DNA from 3 places in the Neorhizobium sp. T7_12 genome. Region 2 is predicted to be linked to each of the others. Evidence: predicted binding sites of a transcription regulator. Region 2 holds the regulator's gene; each other region holds the start of a gene.
The links. The regulator HrcA, encoded in region 2, represses chaperone genes, less so after heat shock. The targets are predictions, from matches to a motif close to GTTAGCACTCNCNNNNNGNGAGTGCTAAC.
Positions count from the first base shown of each region.

Region 1: groES (co-chaperone GroES) is a predicted target of HrcA. The motif match lies at 1,351-1,379, and genes of this name have one in related genera.
Region 3: groES (co-chaperone GroES) is a predicted target of HrcA. The motif match lies at 1,961-1,989, and genes of this name have one in related genera.

Region 1 covers NZ_PVBK01000003.1:494,173-497,449, forward strand. The annotation lists gene groL (chaperonin GroEL) at 1-839, opposite strand, end outside; gene groES (co-chaperone GroES) at 887-1,201, opposite strand; gene C5J26_RS11295 (usg protein) at 1,483-1,755, shown strand; gene C5J26_RS11300 (Crp/Fnr family transcriptional regulator) at 1,779-2,504, opposite strand; gene C5J26_RS11305 (hypothetical protein) at 2,784-3,059, shown strand; gene uxuA (mannonate dehydratase) at 3,116-3,277, opposite strand, start outside.
Region 2 covers NZ_PVBK01000015.1:103,847-107,123, forward strand. The annotation lists gene C5J26_RS24915 (VOC family protein) at 1-232, shown strand, start outside; gene grpE (nucleotide exchange factor GrpE) at 287-928, opposite strand; gene hrcA (heat-inducible transcriptional repressor HrcA) at 1,046-2,125, opposite strand; gene rph (ribonuclease PH) at 2,303-3,019, shown strand; gene C5J26_RS24935 (VOC family protein) at 3,042-3,277, shown strand, end outside.
Region 3 covers NZ_PVBK01000006.1:282,770-286,046, forward strand. The annotation lists gene groL (chaperonin GroEL) at 1-1,545, opposite strand, end outside; gene groES (co-chaperone GroES) at 1,611-1,907, opposite strand; gene C5J26_RS16505 (J domain-containing protein) at 2,096-2,704, opposite strand; gene C5J26_RS16510 (cold-shock protein) at 3,055-3,264, shown strand.

The DNA of each region.
Region 1 (3,277 bases), on a different contig from region 2:
CCCGGAGCCTTGACGGCAGCGATCTTGAGGCCGCCACGCAGCTTGTTGACGACGAGCGTCGCAAGCGCTTCGCCTTCGACGTCTTCAGCGATGATCAGCAGCGGCTTGCCGGACTGAACCACGGCTTCGAGCACCGGCAGCATGGATTGCAGGTTGGAGAGCTTCTTTTCGTGGATCAGGATATAGGGATCCTCGAGTTCCACCCGCATCTTGTCCTGGTTGGTGACGAAGTAGGGGCTGAGATAACCGCGATCGAACTGCATGCCTTCGACGACTTCGAGTTCGGTTTCGGCGGTCTTGGCTTCTTCAACCGTGATGACGCCCTCGTTGCCGACTTTTTCCATGGCTTCAGCCAGATACCGGCCGATTTCGGCATCGCCATTGGCCGAGATGGTACCCACCTGGGCGATTTCGGAATTGTTCGAGATCTTGCGGGCGTTGGCCTTCAGTTCCTTGACGACCGCATCGACGGCAAGGTCGATGCCGCGCTTCAGGTCCATCGGGTTCATGCCGGAAGCGACGGCCTTTGCGCCCTCCCTGACGATCGCCTGGGCAAGCACGGTCGCAGTCGTCGTGCCGTCGCCGGCCAGGTCGTTGGTCTTCGATGCCACTTCCCGCAGCATCTGCGCACCCATGTTTTCGAACTTGTCGTCCAGTTCGATTTCCTTGGCGACCGATACGCCGTCCTTGGTGATGCGGGGTGCCCCGAAGGACTTGTCGATCACGACGTTGCGGCCCTTCGGACCGAGCGTCACCTTCACGGCATTGGCCAGGATGTCGACCCCACGCAACATGCGTTCACGGGCATCGGTGTTGAACTTGACTTCTTTCGCAGCCATTTTTCACTCCTCGATTAGGCAGCTTGCTTGACTGATGGATGGTGTTCTCAGGCGGCCTTCTTCTGCTCGGCCCGGGCCTCGATGATGCCCATGACGTCGCTTTCCTTCATGATCAGCAGGTCTTCGCCGTTGATCTTGATCTCGGTGCCGGACCACTTGCCGAACAGGATGCGGTCGCCAGTCTTCACGTCGAGTGCCTGGACCTGTCCGGCGTCGTTGCGGGCGCCAGGGCCGACGGCGATGACCTCGCCTTCCTGCGGCTTTTCCTTAGCAGTGTCGGGAATGATGATGCCACCCTTGGTCTTTTCTTCCGATTCGACCCGGCGGACGAGAATGCGATCATGAAGCGGTCGGAACGACATGTTTTCCTCCAATGGACAAACAATGATGACGTTGTTCCCCCGCCCGGACCGGATGACCAGTCCGGGCGGGTGCAAAACCTCTCACGAGCATTTTGCGCGAAATGATCTGGTTTTCCGATTTTTCAATTTCAAGAGGGCGAAGACGAAAAATCAGCACTTCGTCGAAGCGGCTGCTAACATGCTGATAAGGAACAGAAATCAGAGCCCGGCGTTTGGAATTCGGTTGAAGGTCTGTAAAAAATCAGGCCAAGTTTCGAACTGTCATTAAACGGAGATGAAGCATGCAATTTTCATCGGATCTCGAGCGGCAGCTGAACGGCTATGGTCTTACGACGGCGCATATTCTCTACCACATTCCAGATTTCGAATCCGTCCTGCAAACCTATGTCTGGCAGGATTACGATCTGGCCCCGGGGTTTCCCGAGATGCAGAAATTTCTGGATTTCTGGCAGGCCAATCTCGACGGACCGCTGCATTCCGTTCGTTATACCCACCAGCGCCTGATCGGGCCCAATGAGTGGCGTCGCGTCGAAGGCGAGTTCAAACTGCACTGAGACTTGACCTTTTCCCTTTTGCTTTAAAAGGCCTGGAAAAGCCCTGACATCAGCCGTCGGTAGTCCTCCTCGGGCGGACCGTAGGCGTCGTGGGCGAACTCCTCCATTGCAGGCCTGTCCCGGATGGTGATCATCCCTCGCTGCGAGCGGATGAACAAATTGCCCTCGAGGATGTGCAAGGAACTGGTCACGCTCGGGCGCCGCACGGCCAGCATCACCGAAATGAAATCGTGGGTAAGGGGGATTTCATTTCCCATCAAGCGGTCGTGGCACATCAGCAACCAGCGGGCCAGTCGCTCATCTACGCCATGGACAGCGTTGGACAATGCGGTATAGGCCACCTGAGCCGTGAACGCTTCGACGGCGCGCAACAGGAGCTTTGCAAAGTTCCTGTTTTCCTGTTGGAGGCTGACGAACTGTGGAAGCGTCATCCGGTAAGCCTCACCTGCCACCTGCATGTTGCAGTCGAAGATATTGACGTTGCTTCCCATGGCCGCGGACGTCGGGAAGAACCCTTCGTTGCCGAATATGCCCGCTTCGGCCCTTTGTCCTTCCGGTGAAACGGCAACCATCGACGCGATGCCGTCTGTCGGAAAATAGACATGTTCGATCTGTTCATGGCGCATGCCCAATGGGGTGCGGCGCGGCAGATCGATATGCTCCAAATGACGTTCGACTTGCTCGAAGTCGGCGCTTGGCAGTGATGCGAGGAGCTTGTTGCGCATGGATGTTTGGGAAATTGCCGTCATGGTTCTCTTGGCCGGTGTTGGGGCAAGAGTAGCCACTCTCAGCCGTCTGCGCCCTGAGAATTCAGCAGACGATATCGGCAGTATACAAGCTTCCAAATACCGCGGTGGTTTGGTGCGCCAGCGGACAATCCGTCGCTCCAAGTCCGCCAACTGCAGGTATTTGTCCTGTGCGGAGGGTATTTAGTCCCGTAGACAATTCTAAAATACTAGATATATTCATATCCTTATCAAACGATGTGCTTTGGCGGGAGGAGCTAGTCGCGACCCTGGAGCACTCGAATGCCGAAATTCTTCCTTCACCTGAATTATTTGTCTGCGCTCGTGATCGATGATCCTGACGGCTCGGACCTTCCCGATCTTCAAGCTGCGACCACGGAGGCGACCCGAGGCATCCGCGATCTCGCCGCAGACTGCCTTCGCGGCGGTGGGCAGTTCGGTCTTCGCAGTATCCGTGTCTGCGACGCAGCGGGGGACCTTCTTTCGGAGGTCACGGTTCATCAGGCGCTCGCCGGCATCATTCCTTCCGGTGCGGTTGAACCTCCGCCGGCTGTTTGAACGGCCATGTTCTCAGCGACTATGTGACGACTGTTGGCCGGGCAGCCAGTTCATGATCATGCCCTCAGGCCATAACGCGGATGCGTGAGAGTTCGCTCGATGCCGCGAAGCTCCGCCAGCCCCTTCAGCCGCCCGATGGCGGGATAGCCCGGCTGCGCACCGCGGGCCAGGTCGTCGAGGATTTCCTGCCCGTGATCCGGCCGCATCGGGATGCGGTG
Region 2 (3,277 bases):
TTTCGAACTCGGGCCGAACAAGCTCTGGATCGACGAGGCGCCGATGATGAGCCAGGCCGAGATATGGCTGGAATTGTTTACGGGTGATTTCGACGATGCGGCAGCGCATCTTGAAAAATCGGGCGTCGTGCGCTGCGACGCGATCGAGCCGCTGCCGGAAGGCTTCAAAGGCGGCTGGATCACCAGCCCCGCCAATATCATTCACATGGTGCGGGAACCGGAGGCCTGGTAGGCGCTCGGACAAAACAGGCCGGGCGGCGCGAGGCCGCCTGGCAAATCGTAGAGGTCAGGCGTTCTTTTCGCCGGCGGCTTCCGCGGAGACTTCCGCCTTCGGGCCGCCCTTTGCAACACCGACCATGGCAGGCCGCAGCACGCGTTCGCCGATCGTGAAGCCGGCCTGGACGACCTGAACGACGGTATTGTTCGGGACAGCGGGGTTCGGGATCTCGAACATGGCCTGGTGGAAGTTCGGATCGAACTTCTGGCCTTCCGCATCGATCTTCTTCACGCCGTGGCGTTCCAGCGCCGATAGCATGGAGCGCTCGGTCATCTCGACGCCCTCCAGGAGCGTGGTCAGCGAGGCATCTGCCGTGGCGCGCATTTCGGTCGGCACGGCATCCAGCGCCCGGCGCAGGTTGTCCGAAACGGCGAGCATGTCGCGGGCAAAACCGGCCGCCGCATAGGACTTAGCGTCCTTGATTTCGCGTTCGGTGCGGCGGCGCAGGTTGTCCATTTCGGCCGCCAGCCGCAGAAAGCGGTCGCGCAGCTCGTTATTTTCGGCTTTCAGCAATTCCAGCGGATCCGGTTCGGCGGCAGGCGCCTCGGCATTCTTCTGGTTGGCCGCGTCCTCAAGAGCAGATGCAACAGCTTCAACCGTGTTCTCCGCGGCAGTTGCGTCAGGTCCGTTCTTGTTGGTTTCGTCGGTCATGACGGTCTCCGGTTATTCTTGGCTTGGATTTACGGGCTTGGATTTGTGCCCGATATCGAGGTTTAAAGTGAAAAAATCAAGGCTTGGTGGGAAAGTTGGGGCGGCTCGGTCGCGAATTCAGCGCGACAGCCTGGCAAGCAGCTGTGCGGTGTAATCCACCATCGGCACGATGCGCGAATAGTTGAGCCGCGTCGGCCCGATGACCCCGACGGCACCGACGATCCGGTCTTCGCCGTCACGATAGGGCGCCACGATGAGCGAGGAGCCCGACAGGGAGAACAATTTGTTTTCCGAGCCGATGAAGATTCGCACGCCCGGTCCCTTCTCGGCGAGATCGAGGATCTCGATCAGGCTGTCCTTCTTTTCGAGATCGTCGAAAAGCAACCGCAGGCGATCGAGGTCGGCCACATCCGCTAGGCCTTCGAGCAGATTGGCCCGACCGCGGACGATGAGCTGGGTCGGCTTGCCTTCCTCGCTGTCGCCGGACCAGACCGCAAGACCGCGCTCGACCAGTTCCTGCGACAGCGCATGGAGCTCGCCCTGCACCTGATCCTTGAGTGTCTTCAGCTGGCCGCGCAGTTCCGGCAGTGTCTGGCCGCTGAGGTGGGCGTTGAGGAAATTGGCCGCCTCGGTGAGCTGCGACGACGTCACGCCGACCGGAAGTTCGATGACACGGTTTTCCACCTGGTTATGATCGCCGACGAGCACCGCGAGCGCCTTGGTCGGCTCAAGGCGGATGAACTCGACGTGCTTCAGGACCGGGTCGCTCTTGGTGGTAATGACGATCCCGGCGCCGCGCGAGACGCCTGACAACATGCGGCTCGCCTCCGCCATCAGGCTTTCCATCGGCTGATCGCGATCCGCAGGCCGGATCTGCCGGTCGATATTGGCGCGCTCCTCGGCGGAGAGGTCTCCGACCTGCATGAAAGCATCGACGAAAAAGCGAAGCCCGGACTGGGTCGGCAGGCGGCCGGCACTGATATGCGGGGAGTAGATGAGCCCGAGTTCCTCGAGATCGCTCATCACATTGCGCACCGACGCGGGCGACAGCGATATGGGCAGCAGGCGGGAAAGATTCCGGGAGCCGAGCGGTTCGCCGGTCTCCAGATAGCTTTCCACGATGCGGCGGAAAATTTCGCGCGAACGGTCATCGAGCACAGAGCCGCTGTCCCTACCCGTCGATGCCGAAAATCCCATCTAAAACTTCACCGTTCCGTTGTTCTTTCGACAAAATATAGTCATTCGCCGCGCCTTCTCCAAAGGGAAAATCGCCACGGGCATAATCAATCGCCCGCAGAGCGTCTTAGGCCTTTTTCTTTGCAAAAGCTTGGCCGGGGCCGTAGAAGGCGGAAACAGAAATCCAGGGAGTGAAGCATGCGGCCTTCAGGCAGACAGTTGAACCAGATGCGCAAGGTCTCGTTCGAGCGCAATTTCTCCAAACATGCCGAAGGTTCCTGCCTCGTCAAGTTCGGCGACACGCATGTGCTGTGCACTGCGAGTCTCGAAGAAAAGACGCCACCGTGGCTGCGCAACAGCGGCAAGGGCTGGGTCACCGCCGAATACGGCATGCTGCCGCGCGCCACAGGCGACCGCATGAAGCGCGAAGCCGCTGCCGGAAAGCAGGGCGGCCGCACCCAGGAAATCCAGCGCCTGATCGGCCGCTCCTTGCGCGCCGTCATAGATCTTGAAGCACTCGGCGAAAAGCAGATCACCATTGACTGCGACGTCATCCAGGCGGATGGCGGCACGCGTACGGCGTCGATCACCGGTGGCTGGATTGCGCTCTACGACTGCCTGAAGTGGATGGAAGCCCGCTCGATGACCAAGGTCGAGAAGGTATTGAAGGATCACGTCGCGGCGATCTCCTGCGGCATCTTTGCCGGCCAGCCGGTTATCGACCTCGATTATATCGAGGATTCGGCTGCGGAAACGGATGCGAATTTCGTGATGACCGGCACCGGCGGCATTGTCGAGGTGCAGGGCACGGCCGAGGGCAAGCCTTTCAGCCAGGAGGAATTCCTGAAGCTTTTGGCACTGGCCCAGGACGGCACGCAGGAACTGGTGGCGATGCAGAAGCAGGCGATTGCCTGACACTCGCTGAAAGAGGTGCTGTTTGATCGAAGGCATTCTCGAAACTGCACTTTATGCTGACGATCTCGATGCCGCCGAGACCTTCTACGGCGGCATTCTCGGGCTTGAAAAGGTTCTGCGTGCCGGCAATAGGCATGTGTTCTTCCGTTGCGGGCCGGGCATCCTGCTGATCTTCAATCCCGCCGAGACGGTGAAGCCACCACCGGCCGATGCATTACCGGTTCCGCCCCATGGTGCGACGGGACCCGGGCATATCTG
Region 3 (3,277 bases), on a different contig from region 2:
CACCAGCAGGCCGGCAACCGAAGCCGCGTTCTGCAGGGCCGTGCGAACGACCTTGACCGGATCGACGATGCCCATGGTGATCATGTCGCCAAATTCGCCGGTCTGGGCGTTATAACCGAAGTTGTCGGTATCGCTTTCCAGGATCTTGCCGACCACGATCGAGCCTTCGCCACCGGCATTCTCGGCAATCTGGCGAACCAGGGACTGCAAGGCCTTGCGGATGATGCTGATCCCGGCATTCTGATCGTCATTCTCGCCCTTGATGTCGAGAACGATCGAGGCGCGAAGCAGGGCCGTGCCGCCGCCAGGCACGATTCCTTCTTCGACCGCTGCACGCGTTGCATTGAGGGCGTCGTCGATGCGGTCCTTCTTTTCCTTGACTTCGATTTCCGTCGAGCCGCCGACGCGGATCACGGCAACGCCGCCAGCGAGCTTGGCCAGACGTTCCTGCAGCTTCTCACGGTCGTAGTCGGAAGTGGTTTCCTCGATCTGAGCCTTGATCTGGGCGATGCGCCCGTCAATATCCGCCTTGGTGCCTGCACCATCGACGACGGTGGTGTTCTCCTTGGTAATCGAGACCTTCTTGGCGCGGCCGAGCATCTCGAGCGTGACGTTCTCGAGCTTGATGCCGAGGTCTTCGGAGATCACGGTGCCGCCGGTCAGGATCGCAAGATCCTCCAGCATGGCCTTGCGGCGGTCGCCGAAGCCCGGAGCCTTGACGGCAGCGATCTTGAGGCCGCCACGCAGCTTGTTGACGACGAGCGTCGCAAGGGCTTCGCCTTCGACGTCCTCGGAAATGATCAGCAACGGCTTGCCGCTCTGGACGACGGCTTCCAGGATAGGAAGCATGGCCTGCAGGTTGGAGAGCTTCTTTTCGTGCAGCAGCACGTAGGCATCTTCCAGCTCAGCCACCATCTTTTCGGCATTGGTGACGAAGTAGGGCGACAGGTAGCCGCGGTCGAACTGCATGCCTTCGACGACTTCGAGTTCGGTTTCGGCGGTCTTGGCTTCTTCGACGGTAATCACGCCTTCGTTGCCGACCTTCTGCATCGCGTCGGCGATATACTGGCCTATTTCCTTCTCGCCATTGGCCGAGATGGTGCCGACCTGGGCAATCTCTTCCGAGGTGTTGATCTTCTTGGCCTTGGCAAGCAGGTCCTTCACGACGGCGGTAACGGCGAGGTCGATGCCGCGCTTCAGGTCCATCGGGTTCATGCCGGCTGCAACGGCCTTGCCGCCTTCGCGAACGATCGCCTGGGCAAGAACGGTCGCGGTCGTGGTGCCGTCGCCGGCGATGTCGTTGGTCTTCGAAGCAACTTCGCGGACCATCTGGGCACCCATGTTCTCGAACTTGTCGTCAAGTTCGATCTCCTTGGCGACGGTAACGCCGTCCTTGGTGATCCGCGGTGCGCCGTAGGATTTGTCGATCACGACGTTGCGGCCCTTCGGACCGAGCGTCACCTTCACTGCGTCGGCGAGAATATCGACGCCGCGCAGCAGCTTCTCGCGTGCATCACGGCCGAATTTGATCTGTTTGGCAGACATGGAAAAACTCCCGGGCCGTTGGCCCCATGGTCTTCGTCAAAAGGAAATAAGGAAGCGGCCGAAGATCAGGCGATGACGCCCATGACGTCTGCTTCCTTCATGATCAACAGGTCTTCGCCATTGAACTTGATCTCGGTGCCGGACCACTTGCCGAACAGGATGCGATCGCCTGCCTTGACATCGAGGGGAACGATCTTGCCGCTCTCGTCGCGGGTGCCGGTGCCGACGGCGACGATCTCGCCTTCCTGCGGTTTTTCCTTGGCGGTGTCGGGAATGATGATGCCGCCCTTGGTCTTGGCTTCAGCCTCGATACGGCGCACGACGACACGGTCGTGCAACGGCCGAAAATTGGTATTGTTCATTTTGGGTTCCTTAGCGAGAGCGCAGCCCAATGGCGGGTTCCCGATCGGATATCCTTAGCACTCTTATGCCAGGAGTGCTAGCGCCATTCGTGCCTTGGTGGTGATCCGGCATCGGCGGCGACGCTGGCTCTCTTCGCCAGGGGACGGGCGGCCGACATCGAGACCGCCAGCGGGTCGCCGCCGCGTATTTAGCAAAAGCCGTTGAGCTTGAGGATCTTATGGGCGTCGATCGACGCCTGAAGCTGATCCTCCGAGTTGCGCTCTCCATGGTTCGCGTCCGGATGATGCATCTTGAGCCTTTGCTTGTAGCGGCTTCTGATCTCCTCCGGCGTTGCATCCGGTGAAAGGCCAAGCGTCTCGAAAGCCTTGGCTTCCAGTACCTTGAGCTTGCGTCGCTGAAGATCCACGTTTGCGGCCTGGCGTTGTGCAGCGCTTTTGCGTGCGTTCGTCGCCTTTGCGGAACCGGAGCGGGCCATGGAGGGGAGCGGCATCTCCGAGGCTTTTTTGATACCGGTGCCCCAGGTCGGGCGGCTGCCGCTTGCCGCTTCCCTCTGATAGCGCGCGATCAACGGGTCGGAGAGGTTTGGCGCAAAGTTATAACCTTTGCCATATTCCTTTACATGCTCAGGACAGAACAGCAGATAAAGCCCTTCGGCATCCCGCCCGACAGGAGCGCGATGAGTGCCACCCTTTTCGCATCCGTCCCACTGGCATTTCGGATGGTTGGGTTCGTGGTGCGGAGCCGGTTTTTTGCGGATCGACCGTAGGCCGACAAATATCTTTGAATCAGACGTCATCGCGCCTTATATGGCGGTCCTGCGCCAGCAGGCAAGGAGTATGGACAGGCCAACCACAGAGCAGTCCGTTGCTGCGGCAGTTCTGCGCCCAGCCGAGCGGGCTGAGGTCCACCTGTGAGAGCCCTTTTGCTGTGCCGGGACGCAAATTCACCGAGACGTCCAAACTAAAAGTTGACTCACGGGCAGATAGCCTCTATTTACGGTTTATCGATCTTTTGCTTGCTGAACTTTGGTTTCCGCGCGATTGGCACCGCGCCTGACGAACTTCCCTTTCAAAATCAATCGCTATCACTATCCGCAGGGCTTTGGCTCTGGGGTCACTCAATCTTGCTTTGAAAGGGTTCATCATCATGACCACAGGCACAGTTAAATGGTTCAATTCCACCAAGGGCTTCGGCTTCATTCAGCCTGACAACGGCGGCGCTGATGCGTTCGTACACATTTCTGCCGTCGAGCGCGCCGGAATGCGGGAAATCGTCGAGGGCCAGAAGATCGGCTACGAACTCGAACGCGACGCAAAGTCCGGCAAGATGTCGGCTTGCAACCTGCAGGCTGCCTAACCAAAAGCGGCTT